Regions from separate parts of the Streptomyces sp. NPDC007971 genome, predicted to be linked through region 2. Evidence: riboswitches for the same ligand, from Rfam matches in the RefSeq annotation. Region 2 holds a riboswitch; each other region holds the start of a gene.

Region 1 (4,706 bases), on a different contig from region 2:
TCCGCCTCCGCCTCCAGGCTCTGCAGCACCGGCTGCAACGCCTCGTGCAGCGCCTCCGGTTCGTCCGCCGCGAAGAAGCCGGCCGGCAGACCGAAGAACCTGCGCAGCCGGTCGACGTGTTCGAGGCCCGGCATACCGCTCTTGCGCCACTCGCTCAGCCACTGCCTGCTGGTTCCCGCGATCCGGGCCAGTTCGTCGAGCGAGTACCGCTTGCCGTCGGGGCGCCGCCGGGTCTCCCGGATGAAGTCCAGCCGCTGCCGCACCCGCTGGGCGAGGCAGGCCTCGGGCGCGCGGCCTCCGGAGAGCAGTTCGACGACGACGCCGACGGGAATGCCGGTGCGATGGGAGAGGTCGGTCACGTCCAGGACCTCCGGCAGCCGGCCGGGGCGGCCGGTCAGCTCCCCGAGCCGCTCCAGCGCAGCGGCCAGCGGGGCATGGGTGTCACTCACCGAGGTCCCCCCTGGGCGTGTCGTCCGTTCGGTGGCTGGCTGACGCGAGGCTACCCGGTCACCCGTGCGCCGACCAGATGCGCCAACACCTCCTGCGGAATTAGGCAGTAATCGTTGACAGTTGACGGTGCGGTGGGTGAGGATCGAGACACAGAGAGCAAGATCGACCCGCCTCGGGTGCTGCCTATGGGGGAGCAGCATCCGGGGCGTTCCTCTGTCCGCACTCTCCCCGCGATGGCGAGGCGACCATGCCGCATCCCGTCCTTCTGCTCGGGGCCGTCCGGCGGGCCGCGTACGGCGAGTTCGCGCTGGCGCGGATCGCCGCGGCCCACCCGGTGGTCCTGGCCGGCGCCGCCCCGCCCGGCTGGGCGCTGCCCTATCTGGCCGGCCACATCGTGGCCGACCCGGGCCACGGGCCGGCCACGGCCGAGGCGGTCGCGCGGCACGCGGCCCGGTACGGGATATGCGGCGTGCTGACCTGGACCCGCGGCCACCTGCCCGCCGCGGCCCGGATCGCCGCCCGGCTGGGGCTGCCCCGCATCCCCGAGGAGACGGCCCGGGCCTGCGCCGATCCGGCCGCGTTACGGTCCCTGCTGGCCCGCCGCGCCATCGCGCCGGCCGGCCGGGACGACACCGAGGGACCGCTCGTCTCCGCCGAGACCGTCGTCCTCGACGACGAGGTCCGCATCGCCGCCCTCACCCGTACGACTCCGGGCCCGCCCCCCGCCCGGCAGCCGCTGCGTCACGTCGTGCACGCCCACGACGGGCTGCTGCACAACCCGTTCCTGCGGCACACGGTGGAGCGGACCGTGCGGGCGCTCGGTCTCGCGCACACCGTCGTGCACATCGGTCTGCGGCTCACCGCCCGCGGGCCCCGCGTCACCGACGTCGTCCCGCACCTGCCCGGTGATCTGATCCCGCTGCTGGTAGAGCGGGCCACCGGCGTCGATCTCGCACGGGCCGCCGCGGCCCTGGCCACCGGCGGGCTGCCGGCCGTGGCCCCGACCCGGCAGCGGGCCGCCGCGATCCAGTTCGCCTACCCGGCCGCGACCGGCCGGCTGACCCGGCTCGACCTGGATCCGGCCGTCGCGCACGAGCCGTCCGCCGAGCGCATGGTCCTCACCCGGCAGGCCGGCGACGAGGTCACGGCGGCCTGGCACGCCGGCCCGGCCGACCGGCTCGCCCACTGGGTGGCCGAGGGCGAGGACCCCCCGGAGTGCGCCCGCGCACTGCACCGGATGGCGAACTACCTGGACGTCGCCGTCGGCTCCCTGCGCCCCCAGGCGGCCTGAGCCGCGGACGAGCACGATCGGGCCGACGCCAGGGCAACATGGTCCGGCCGCCGTCAGGACGAGCGCCGTCCGGCCAACGCCGGGGCTCACATGGTCCGGGCGACGACGCCAGGACGAGCACGATCCGGGCGACGCCAGGACGAACGCCGTCCTGCCGACGCCAGGACGAGTGCATTTCGGCCGACGCCAGCACAAGCGCGGTCCGGCCGGCGCCAGGACGAGCATGATCCGGCCGACGCCCGGAGGGGTACGGTCCGCCGCAGTCGTCGTGGCCGTGACCCTGGTCACCGCCGCGCTGTGCCCACGACCACCCCTCGGCCCGCGCGCGGCTGCCGGTAAAGTGGCGGGGTCGTCATCACACTCGTACGGGGGGAAGCCGGTGCAATTCCGGCGCTGACCCGCAGCCGTAAGCCGTCTCGCACGGTGAGCCGGACCGCCTCGCACGGAACGTTGACCGGCTCACGTGCACGACGACCCGTCGCGCACGGCACCGTCGAGGTTTACGGAGCCGAGCCGCCCGGGGGTCCCCGTGCGCTGCCGGTTCCCCGCAGGAGAGGCAGTCGCCGACCATGAACGTCCGCCGCAGCGCCGCGGCTCTCGCCGCCATAGGCGTGCTGGCCGCCGCCGCACCCGCCATGGCCGCCGGCCCGTCCCCCTCCCCGAAGACGCCGATCCCGTCGGGGCTGTTCGGGAAGACCGACCCGACCTACGACGGGGTGTGGCGCCAGTCGTTCGCCCTGCTCGCACAGCACACGCTCGGCCAGCGTCCGGCCTCCTCCGCCGTCGACTGGCTGGTCGGCCAGCAGTGCGACGAAGGGGGCTTCCCCGCCTTCCGCGCGGACCCGGCCAAGCCCTGCCTGGGCAAGGGCGGCGCCCAGCCGGACATCGACAGCACCGCCGTGGCCGTCCAGGCCCTGCACGCGCTCGGCGGGCACGACAGCGAGGTCCACAAGGCCGTGACCTGGCTGAAGAGGACGCAGAACAAGGACGGTGGCTGGGGCTACGCACCGGGTCAGCCGACCGACGCCAACCACACCGCCGACGTCATCGGCGCCCTCACCGCGGCCGGTGAGAACGCCGACGGGCTGCGCCCCGAGGGCAAGAGCCCGCTCGATGCGCTGGCCACGCTGTCCATCCCCTGCTCCGCGGACGGCGGCGGCGCGTTCGCCTACCAGGCGGCCAAGAAGGGCAAGCCGGCCGCCAACGCGGACGCGTCCGCGGCCGGGGTGCTGGGCGCGCTCGGCAAGGGCTTCGTCGTCGAGCCCGGCAAGACCCGCGACAAGGCCCCCGCCTGCGCGGCCTCCGGCAAGCCCACCCCGGCACAGATGGCGGACAACGCCGCCGCGTACCTCGCCGGCGCCGTCGCCGGGACCGGCCATCTCATGTCCTCCCTGGCGGGTGCCAAGGACCAGCCCGACTACGGCAACACCGCGGACGCGGTCGTCGCGCTCGCCGCGACCGGTTCGACGCAGCAGGCGAAGAAGCCGTACGCCTGGCTGGAGAAGAACGCGGTGAAGTGGGCGCAGCAGACCAGCCCGGCCGCCTACGCCGAGCTGATCTTCGCCGCCCACGCGATGGGCGAGAACCCGCGCGACTTCGGCGGAACCGATCTGGTGCGGGCGCTCGACGCCACGGGGCCGGCACCGCAGGCCGCGAAGGCCGGGCACACCGAGGCGAAGCAGTCGAAGCACGAGACGGGCACGAAGGTCTGGTGGATCGTCGGTGTCGGTCTCGTCGCCGGCATCGGCATCGGCTTCCTGCTCAGCGGCCGCCGGAAGCGGCAGCAGCCGTGACCGCCGTCCGCCGTGCCACGGCCCTGCTCGTCGCCGCGCTCGTCCTCGTGGCCGGTGCCTGCGCCCAGGCGCAGGCCGCCGGATACCGCTACTGGTCCTTCTGGGAGCGGGACGGCGGCCGTTGGACGTACGCCACCGAGGGGCCCTCGACCGCCCGCCCCGACGACGGTGCGGTCCAGGGCTTCCGTTTCGCGGTGAGCGCGGATTCCGCGGACGCGAGCCGGCCGCGCGGCACGGCGGACTTCGCCACGATCTGCGCGGACACGCCCGCGAAGACGGGCACGAAGCGGGTGGCCCTGGTCATCGACTCCGGCACGGCGGCGGATGCGCCGTCCGGCGAGACGCCGCCCGCCCGCCGCACTGCCTGTGCGCGGGTCGCCCCCGACGCCACGACGGCCGAGGCCCTGGCCGCGGTGGCGGGTCCCCTGCGCTACGACTCGAACGCCCTGCTGTGCGCGATCGTCGGGTATCCGAAGAAGGGGTGCGGGGAGCAGGTGGCCGCCGGTGGCTCGCAGAAGTCGGCGACGCCGGAGACGCCGGGGAAGCAGCAGAAGGGGTCGGACGGCGGCCCTTCACTGGGGTTGCCGATCGGCGTGGCCGTGGTCGTGCTTCTGGGCGGTGCGGCGGTGTGGCAGGCGCGGCGGCGCGGGAATGTCTAGCGGTGTTCCTGCGGGGTGGCGCCTGAGTACGGGGCAGCGCCTGAGTACGGGGTGGCGCCTGGCTGCGGGCCGTCGGGTGGCTGCGGGTTGGCGGGGGCTGGTCGCGCAGTTCCACGCGCCCCTGGGGATTCACGCCACCCCCAGCGACAAACTCGGCCCCGCTACGAACCAGCACGCTCGTCCGCCGGCCGCGAATTCGCGAGGGCCGGTCGCGCACTTCCACGCGCCCCTGGGGAATCACGCCACCCCCAGCGACAAACTCGGCCCCGCTACGAACCAGCACGCTCGTCCGCCGGCCGCGAATTCGCGAGGGCCGGTCGCGCAGCTCCCCGCGCCCCTGGGGAATCACGCCACCTCCGGCGGCAGGCTCGTCATGGCTGCGGGCCGTCGCGTCGGGGCGGGTGCGGGTCATCGTGTCCGCCTGGTTGCGGGCAGTCGTGCCGCTGGGGCGATCGGGGTCCCCCCGCTTGAGCGGAGCCGAGAGCGGGGAAGGGCGGGCGCAGCGGTACCCCG
Region 2 (4,706 bases):
TGACCGACCTGGAGCCGCGCCAGGGCTTCGCCTCCCAGACCAGTGCGGCCACGGCCATCCTGGCCTCCTCCCACCTCGGCTTCTCCCTCTCCACCACCCATGTCGTCTCCGGCTCGGTGATGGGTGCGGGCCTGGGCCGCAAGGGCGGCGTGGTCCGCTGGTCCACCGCGACCCGCATGGCCATCGCCTGGGTGCTCACCCTCCCGGCCGCCGCGCTGGTCGGCGCCGGCGCCGAGTCCGTCACGGACCTGGGTGACTGGGGCACCGCGGTCGTCGCCGTGTTCCTCGTCGGCTCCAGCGCCGCGATCTGGAAGCTCTCCCGCCGCGAGGTCGTCGACCACACCAACGTCGTCGGCGGCGACGTCGAGCCTGCCGGCGTGGTGACCACCGCCATCGCCGCGGTGACCCCGCCCCCCGCGGGCGTCGTCACCGAGGACCTGACGGCCACGATCCCGGCTCCGGCCACCACCGACCCGGCCCCGGCAACGCCGCCGGCCGCCACCGTCTGAACCCGAGCACCCGGTAACTGAAGGAAGCATTCCCATGAAGATCGACTGGGCGGCTCTCGGCTCCGTCTTCGGTGTCAGCCTCGTGTTCGCGGTGGGCCTGGTGGCCCTGTTCACCCTCGGTGTCAACGGCCTGTCGCGGCGCGAGAAGGCCGCCGCGCAGGGCGGATCCGCGGCGCTGGCCGTGACGGGTGCCTACGTGTGCTTCGCGGCCTGTGCGGCCGCGGTGGCGTACGGGTTCTATCTGATCGTGGCCAAGGCCTGATCGCGACCAGGGCCGAGGCGTGACCGAGTCCGGGGCACGGCCAAGTCCTGGCCCGCGCCGCCGAAGCCCGACCCGCGGCACCCGGTAGGGGACCCGGCCGGGTCCCGGCCCGCGGCCAAGTCCTGGCCCGCGCAAGGTCCGACACCGCCCTGCCGGGGCCCCTCGCGGGTGCCGGGCAGGGCGGTTGCCCGTTCGTCAGGGGCGGCCCTCGCTGCCGCGTTGCCCGGGGATGTCGGAACCGTCCTGGCCCGACCAGTGCATGGTCACCGTGAAGTGGGCCTCCGTGGACCCCTGCGCCACGACCACCCCCGCCTCGGCACTCACGGTGATGCCGAACTCGACCGTGACCTTCTCCGGCGGTCTCGTCAGCCCGCGGGCCTCGTGCACCAGCGCGCCCAGCGCCGGCCGTACCCGGGCGAGCGCCTGCTGAAGGGTCTCCGCCGGCTCGCCTTCCGGGACCCGCTGCACTCCGGCAGGCCGCCCCTTGCCCGCCACCTCCAGCAGGACGACCTGACCGTCGTCCAGCAGCATCTCGCCCACGTGCGCCACCGCGTGTCTCCTCCTGCGTCCGTTCATCCCGTATGACACGTACGCGCTATTGCAGATCCTCACGGACCGTGAGCACAAGGAGGCGCCCCGAATGCCGCCCGGGGATGGGGAATTCACCTCCCCCCGGTCGTCCGCCGCCTCCCCGCGTGTCGGCGATGTGGGCCTCAGCACAGTCCACCATTGCTGGTCAAAGGCAAGTTGACGGCTCTTCCGGGTGCGTGGTGGACTGCCCAGGCCATGTACGGCGGCAGAAGAGGAAGCCGGTGCGAATCCGGCGCGGTCCCGCCACTGTCACCGGGGAAGAACATCCCGGGAGCCAGGAACTCTCACCGCCGGTCTCGTCGAACCAGGGCGCGGACACCCTGAGTGAGGACACATATCGCCATGCTCGGCCGCCCATCCAGGACCAGTACCAGAACCTCCTCCGAGCCCACGGTCGGCTGAGCCGATGGGTGCCGATCGCTCATACGCGTACGGCGCCGCCGCCGGCCTTCTCGGCGATCTGATCCTCGGCGATCCGCGCCGCGGGCATCCGGTCGCCGCGTTCGGACGTGCGGCCGCAGCCGTGGAGCGGGTGCTGTGGCACGACCACCGCGGCTGGGGCGCGCTGCACACCGCCGTCTGCGCCGGCGGCGCCGTCGCCGTGGGCGCCGCAGCCGAACGGGCCGTCCGCCGCCGTCCCGTCGCCTCCGCCGCACTGGCCGCCGCCGCCACCTGGGCGGTCGTCGGGGGTACTTCGCTGGCCCGGGAGGCCCGGACCATCGGCCGGGCCCTGGAGGCCGGGGACGTCGAGGCGGCGCGGGCGCGACTGCCGCATCTGTGCGGCCGGGATCCGCAGGCCCTCGACGCCGACGGGATCGCCCGGGCCGTCGTGGAGTCCGTCGCCGAGAACACCTCCGACGCCGTCGTGGGTGCGCTGGTGTGGGGCGCGGTGGGCGGGGTGCCGGGGCTGCTCGGGTTCCGGGCCGTCAACACCCTGGATGCGATGGTGGGTCACAGGTCGCCCCGCTTCCGGCGCTACGGCTGGGCCTCGGCCCGCCTCGACGACCTCGCCGGCTGGCCCGGGGCGCGGCTGACCGCCGTACTCGCCGCGGTGGCCGGACCCGATCCCCGTGGCGCCCTGCACGCCTGGCGGGCCGACGCCCACAGGCACCCGAGCCCCAACGCCGGGCCCGTCGAAGCCTCGTTCGCGGGCGCGCTCGGCGTGCGCCTGGGCGGGACGCTCTCCTACGGCGGGCGCGTCGAGCACCGGCCCGTCCTCAACGGGGACACCGGGCGGGCCGTCCAAGTCACCGACGTCGACCGGGCCGTACGGCTCTCCCGCCGCGTCGGCCTGCTCGCGCTCGGCGTCACCGTCGCCGCGCGCCGACTCGTGAAGGGACGTGGGAAGTGAACGGCGGTCTCCTCGTGGCCGGCACCACCTCCGACGCCGGAAAGAGCGTCGTGACGGCAGGGATCTGCCGGTGGCTGGTGCGCCAGGGCGTCAAGGTCGCGCCCTTCAAGGCGCAGAACATGTCCCTCAACTCGTTCGTGACGCGCCAGGGCGCTGAGATCGGGCGGGCGCAGGCCATGCAGGCCCAGGCCTGCCGCGTCGAGCCGACCGCGCTGATGAACCCCGTGCTGCTCAAGCCCGGTGGTGAACGCAGCAGCCAGGTGGTGCTGCTGGGCAGGCCGGTGGGCGAGATGAGCGCACGCGGCTACCACGGAGGGCGCCAGCAGCAGTTGCTGGGCACGGTCCTGGACTGTCTGGCCGAGTTGCGGGGCACGTATGACGCGGTGATCTGTGAGGGGGCGGGTTCGCCCGCGGAGATCAATCTGCGGCGGACCGACATCGTGAACATGGGGATCGCGCGGGGCGCGCGGCTGCCCGTGCTCGTCGTCGGCGACATCGACCGCGGCGGTGTCTTCGCCTCGTTCTTCGGCACGCTCGCCCTGCTCTCGCCCGAGGACCAGGAACTGGTCGCCGGGTTCCTGGTGAACAAGTTCCGCGGGGACGTCTCCCTGCTGGAGCCGGGCCTGGACATGCTGCACGGGCTCACCGGGCGGCGCACGTACGGCGTCCTGCCCTTCCGGCACGGGCTCGGGATCGACGAGGAGGACGGGCTGAGGGTGTCCCTGCGGGGCACGGTCCGCGAGTCCGCCGTGACTCCCCCGGTCGGCGAGGACGTCCTGCGGGTCGCCGTCTGCGCGATCCCGCTCATGTCGAACTTCACGGACGTGGACGCGCTGGCCGCCGAACCGGGCGTCGTGGTCCGGTTCGTGGACCGGCCGGAGGAGCTGGCGGACGCCGACCTCGTGGTGGTCCCGGGCACGCGCGGGACCGTACGGGCGCTGGAGTGGCTGCGCGAGCGCGGGCTTGCGGACGCGCTCGTCCGGCGGGCCCGCGAGGGCCGCCCGGTCCTCGGCATCTGCGGCGGCTTCCAGATCCTCGGCGAGCACATCGAGGACGAGGTCGAGTCGCGGGCCGGCGCGGTCCCCGGGCTCGGTGTCCTGCCCGTGCGGGTGCGGTTCGCCCGCGAGAAGACCCTGGAACGGCCCGTCGGCGAGGCCCTCGGCGAGCCGGTCGAGGGGTACGAGATCCATCACGGGGTGGCCGAGGTCACCGGCGGTGAAGCCTTTCTGGACGGCTGCCGGGTCGGCCGGACCTGGGGCACCCACTGGCACGGCTCGCTGGAGTCGGACGGCTTCAGGCGGGCCTTCCTGCGCGAGGTGGCGGCCGCCGCGGGCCGCCGCTTCGTGCCGGCCCCGGACACCTCGTTCGCCGCGCTGCGCGAGGAGCAGCTCGACCGGCTCGGCGACCTCATCGAACAGCACGCGGACACGGACGCGCTCTGGCGGCTCATCGAGTCGGGCGCGCCGCAAGGACTGCCCTTCATTCCACCGGGAGCACCCGCATGAGCACAGTGTTGTTGTTGTCGACCGCCGACACCGATCTGCTGGCGGCCCGGGCCTCCGGCGCCGCGTACCGGATCGGCAACCCGACCCGGGTGGACGTGGCGGCGGAGCTGCCCGGCCTGATCGAGGGCGCGGACCTCGCCGTCGTACGGCTGCTGGGCGGCAAGCGCGCCTGGGAGGACGGGCTCGCCGCGCTCAGGGCCTCCGGGATCCCTACCGTGCTGCTGGGCGGCGAGGCCGTGCCGGACGCCGAGCTGATGGCCGAGTCGTCCGTTCCGGCGGGTGTCGTGGCGGAGGCGCTCAAGTACCTCGTCGAGGGCGGCCCGGCGAACCTGGCCGAGCTGACCCGGTTCCTGTCCGACACCGTGCTGCTGACCGGTGAGGGGTTCGAGGAGCCGCGGAAGATGCCGGAGTACGGGGTACACGGCGAGCGCGGGTTCGCCGAGGGCCGCCCCACCGTCGGCGTGCTCTTCTACCGGGCCCACGAGCTG
Region 3 (4,706 bases), on a different contig from region 2:
AGATGGAGGAGATCCTCTACGAGCTGCGCGAGCACAGCTCGGGCCTGAACGCGGGCCGCTGGGACTACCTGTTCAGCCTGATCAAGACCTTCGGGCACCGCACCGACTTCCTGCTTCCGGACCGCGCGAAGGTCACGATGACGGCCCCCTTCATGCGGGCCTGCACCGAACTGCTCGTACGCACCTGTCACCGGCGCGGCGCCCACGCCATCGGCGGCATGGCCGCGCACGTGCCGGGTGGGGACCCGGCCGCGCACGAGGCGGCCCTCGCCAAGGTGCGGCTGGACAAGGAGCGCGAGGCCGAGGACGGCTTCGACGGCTCCTGGGTCGCCCACCCCGGCCTGGTGCCCGTCTGCCGCGAGGTGTTCGACGGCGTCCTCGGCGAGCGGCCGCACCAGATCGACCGGACGCGGGGCGACGTGGAGGTGACGGCCGCGGACCTGCTGTCGGTGCGCCGGATCAGCGGGCCGCCCACGCCCGAGGGGGTGCGCACCAACATCGCGGTGGCGCTGCGCTACTTCGCCGCCTGGCTGCGCGGACAGGGCGCGGTCGCTCTGCACGGTCTCATGGAGGACGCGGCCACCGCCGAGATCGCCCGCGTGCAGATCTGGCAGTGGCTGCGGCACCGGGTGATCGACCGGGAGACGGTCCTTCGACTGCTCGACGACGAGATCGCCGCGCTCGGCGCCGAGTACCCGTGGGCGCCCGTCGACGAGGTGCGCGCCCTCTTCGAACGCACGGCGCTCGCGGGCGAGTTGCCGCTCTTCTTCACCCCCGACGCCTACACCGCCCACCTGGTGCGGCGCGCGGGGGCCCGGTCATGACCGGCGGGATCCGGCGCGTCGGGGTGGTCGGCGGCGGTCTGATGGGCGCCGGCATCGCCGAGGTGTGCGCGCGGGCCGGGCTGGACACGGTGGTCTGCGAGGCGGACGCCACGGCCGCCCGCGCGGCACGCGAGCGCGTGAGCGCCTCCCTGGAGCGAGCGGTCGGGCGGGGCGGGCTGGAGCCGGCCGCCGCGCAGGACGCCCTCGCCCGCCTCGCCTTCACCGGCGACCTGGAGGAGATGGCCGACCGGCAGCTCGTCATCGAGGCGGTCGTCGAGAACGCGGACGCCAAGACCGAGGTGTTCGCCGCCCTCGACAAGATCGTCGAGGACCCGGCGGCCGTCCTGGCGACCAACACCTCCTCCCTGCCCGTGATGCGCCTCGGCATGGCCACCGCCCGCGCCGACCGGGTCGTCGGGCTGCACTTCTTCAACCCGGTGCCGGTACTGCCGCTCGTGGAGGTCGTCGCCTCCCTGCACACCGCACCCGGGACCGTGACCGCCGTCGAGTCCTTCGTCACCGAGGTCCTCGGCAAGACGGTCGTCCACTCCCGGGACCGGGCCGGTTTCGTCGTCAACGCGCTGCTCGTCCCCTACCTGCTGGCGGCCGTCCGCATGGCGGAGTCCGGCTTCGCCACCGCCGCCGACATCGACACCGGCATGGAGCTGGGGTGCGCCCACCCGATGGGGCCGCTCCGGCTCGCGGACCTGATCGGGCTCGACACCGTCGCCTCGATCGCCGAGTCGCTCTACGACGAGTTCAGGGAACCCCTCTACGCCCCTCCCCCGCTGCTCCATCGGATGGTCGAGGCGGGGCTGCTCGGCCGCAAGACCGGGCGGGGGTTCCACGAGTACGGCCGGTCCTGAGCGGACCGGCTCGCCCGGGCTGAGGGGCCCGGTGCGGGGAACGGGCCGCGAGGCCCGGACGGCAGCGACCGGTCGAGGGATCCGGCTGCTGCTCACAGGGGAGGGGCGGGAAGCGCGTGTGCGGCGCTTCCCGCCCCGGCGCGTCGTCCGACGTTCGGATGGCGGCCCGTCTCGTGCCGCCATCCGAATGACGGACATCACCTCACGCTCGACCGCACCGCCCTCTAGGGTGGCCGGTGCAGCTGGTTCGCCCCGTCCGCCAGACGGGATGCGTCGCAAGAGGGAACCCGGTGGGAATCCGGGACTGCCCCGCAGCGGTGAGCGGGAACGACCGCCGTCATACGCACTGGGCCCGACAAGGGCCTGGGAAGCGACGGCCAGTAGGTGTCCTCCCCTGAGGACGTGCCCGCGAGTCCGAAGACCTGCCATCTGCCCGCGTACGGAACCGCTCGTGCGCGGACATCCCGGTGACCTCGAGGGCGGGTCGGCGCACACACCGAACGGACGGCCGTGGGCCGGTGCCGTCCGGTCCGTCGCCCCTTCGCGCTCTCGTCCCGTCCCCGGGATCTCAGGGATTCATCTCGCGAAGGAGATCTCCGTGACCACCAAGACCGCAGCCGCGGCAGCACGGGCCACCGTGTACGGCTACCCCCGCCAAGGACAGAACCGGGAACTGAAGAAGGCCGTCGAAGGCTACTGGAAGGGCCGCGTCACCGCCGACGCGCTGCTCGCCACCGCCACCGACCTGCGCCGCACCAACTGGCGCCGGCTGGCCGACGCCGGCATCGACGAAGTGCCGACCGGTGACTTCTCGTACTACGACCACGTGCTGGACACCACCGTCATGGTCGGCGCGATCCCCGGCCGCCACCGCGACGCCGTCGCCGCCGACCCGCTCGACGGGTACTTCGCCATGGCGCGCGGCACCCAGGACGTCGCGCCGCTGGAGCCCGCTTCGACCCGCTCACCCTGCTGGACCGTCTGCTGCCGGTGTACGCCGAGGTCCTCGCCGACCTGCGCGCGGCGGGCGCCGAGTGGGTGCAGCTCGACGAGCCCGCCCTGGTCCAGGACCGCACGCCGGCCGAACTGAACGCCGCCGCCCGCGCCTACCGCGACCTCGGCGCCCTGACCGGCCGGCCGAAGCTGCTGGTCGCCTCCTACTTCGACCGTCTCGGGGCGGCCCTGCCGGTGCTGGCCAAGGCACCGGTCGACGGACTCGCCCTGGACTTCACCGGGGCCGCCGCCGCCCATCTGGAGGACCTGGCCGCCGTCGGCGGGCTGCCCGGCAAGCGGCTGGTCGCCGGTGTCGTCAACGGGCGTAACATCTGGGTCGACGACCTGACGGCGTCGCTCGCCACGCTCGGCACCCTGCTGGGCCTGGCCGACCGGGTCGACGTGTCCGCCTCCTGCTCCCTGCTGCACGTGCCCCTCGACACGGCGGCCGAGCGGGACATCGATCCGCAGATCCTGCGCTGGCTCGCCTTCGCCCGGCAGAAGACGGCCGAGATCGCCGTCCTCGCCAAGGGCCTGGCCCACGGCGCCGACGCCATCGCCGCGGAACTCGCCGCGAACCGGGCCGACCTGGCCTCCCGCGCGAACTCCCCCGTCACCCGCGACCCGGCCGTCCGCGCCCGCACCGCCGCCGTCGCCCCGGACGACGCGCGCCGCTCCCCGTCCTACCCCGAGCGGGCCGCCGCCCAGCGCGCCCATCTGCGCCTCCCCCTGCTGCCCACCACGACCATCGGCTCCTTCCCGCAGACCGGCGAACTGCGCACCGCACGCGCCGACCTGAGGGCCAAACGGATCGGCACCGCCGGGTACGAGGAGCGCGTCAGGACGGAGATCCAGGAGGTGATCGCCTTCCAGGAGAAGGCCGGCCTGGACGTCCTGGTGCACGGCGAGGCCGAACGCAACGACATGGTCCAGTACTTCGCCGAACAGCTCACCGGCTACCTCGCCACCCAGCACGGATGGGTCCAGTCCTACGGCACGCGGTACGTCCGGCCGCCGATCCTGGCCGGCGACATCTCCCGCCCCGAGCCGATGACCGTGCGCTGGACGACGTACGCCCAGTCCCTGACCGGCCGCCCGGTCAAGGGCATGCTCACCGGACCGGTCACCATGCTCGCCTGGTCGTTCGTCCGCGACGACCAGCCGCTCGCCGACACCGCCCGCCAGGTCGCCCTCGCCCTGCGCGACGAGGTGAACGACCTGGAGGCGGCCGGGACCTCGGTGATCCAGGTGGACGAGCCCGCGCTGCGCGAGACCCTGCCGCTGCGGGCCGCCGACCGTCCCGCGTACCTGGCGTGGGCCACGGAGGCCTTCCGGCTGACCACCGCCGGCGTACGCCCGGACACCCAGATCCACACCCACATGTGCTACGCCGAGTTCGGCGACGTCGTCCAGGCCATCGACGACCTCGACGCCGACGTCATCAGCCTGGAGGCCGCCCGCTCCCACATGCAGGTCGCCCGTGAACTCGCCGCCCACGGCTACCCGCGCGAGGCCGGACCCGGCGTGTACGACATCCACTCCCCGCGCGTGCCGAGTGCCGAGGAGGCCGCCCGGCTGCTGCGCATGGGGCTGAAGGCGATCCCCGCGGAACGGCTGTGGGTGAACCCGGACTGCGGCCTGAAGACCCGCGGCTGGCCGGAGACCCGGGCCTCCCTGGAGAACCTGGTGGCAGCCGCCAGGACGATCCGCGCGGAGCTGTAGCGGACGTCCCCGGCACCGCACGCCCGCTCCACGTCGGGAGCGGGCGTGCACGGCCGCGACGGTACCGTCGGCACCGCTCGGCGCACGGGTCGGCGGTCCGGGGTCTTCGTGCGTCGCGGCGCTGCCCGCCCGCGCGAACTGCGCATGTGCTGTCCTCGCCATCTGCACATGTGCTGTCCTCGCGAACTGCGCATGTACCGTCCTCGCGAACTGCGCATGTACCGTCCTCGCGAACTGCGCATGTACCGTCCTCGGGAACCGCGCATGTACCGTCCTCGGGATGACCACCGTAGGAGGAACA

The links. Region 2 has a riboswitch for cobalamin ahead of ACFZCP_RS13175 (cobalamin biosynthesis protein). Riboswitches for the same ligand answer to the same signal wherever they lie in the genome.
Region 1: it holds a riboswitch for cobalamin, as region 2 does, so the genes downstream of both, ACFZCP_RS18150 (prenyltransferase/squalene oxidase repeat-containing protein) here and ACFZCP_RS13175 (cobalamin biosynthesis protein) in region 2, are expected to answer to the same signal.
Region 3: it holds a riboswitch for cobalamin, as region 2 does, so the genes downstream of both, metE (5-methyltetrahydropteroyltriglutamate--homocysteine S-methyltransferase) here and ACFZCP_RS13175 (cobalamin biosynthesis protein) in region 2, are expected to answer to the same signal.

The regions. Positions count from the first base shown of each region.
Region 1 covers NZ_JBIBJK010000008.1:47,023-51,728, forward strand. Annotated here, with positions in the region: gene ACFZCP_RS18140 (XRE family transcriptional regulator) at 1-449, opposite strand, end outside; gene ACFZCP_RS18145 (hypothetical protein) at 698-1,741, shown strand; cobalamin riboswitch at 2,071-2,197, shown strand; gene ACFZCP_RS18150 (prenyltransferase/squalene oxidase repeat-containing protein) at 2,311-3,534, shown strand; gene ACFZCP_RS18155 (SCO2322 family protein) at 3,531-4,193, shown strand; gene ACFZCP_RS18160 (CbiQ family ECF transporter T component) at 4,645-4,706, shown strand, end outside.
Region 2 covers NZ_JBIBJK010000005.1:406,136-410,841, reverse strand. Annotated here, with positions in the region: gene ACFZCP_RS13190 (inorganic phosphate transporter) at 1-509, shown strand, start outside; gene ACFZCP_RS13185 (hypothetical protein) at 544-771, shown strand; gene ACFZCP_RS13180 (CU044_2847 family protein) at 967-1,320, opposite strand; cobalamin riboswitch at 1,525-1,667, shown strand; gene ACFZCP_RS13175 (cobalamin biosynthesis protein) at 1,769-2,713, shown strand; gene ACFZCP_RS13170 (cobyric acid synthase) at 2,710-4,218, shown strand; gene cobN (cobaltochelatase subunit CobN) at 4,215-4,706, shown strand, end outside.
Region 3 covers NZ_JBIBJK010000014.1:254,210-258,915, reverse strand. Annotated here, with positions in the region: gene aceB (malate synthase A) at 1-824, shown strand, start outside; gene ACFZCP_RS28845 (3-hydroxybutyryl-CoA dehydrogenase) at 821-1,690, shown strand; cobalamin riboswitch at 1,917-2,135, shown strand; partial or broken gene metE (5-methyltetrahydropteroyltriglutamate--homocysteine S-methyltransferase) at 2,289-4,405, shown strand.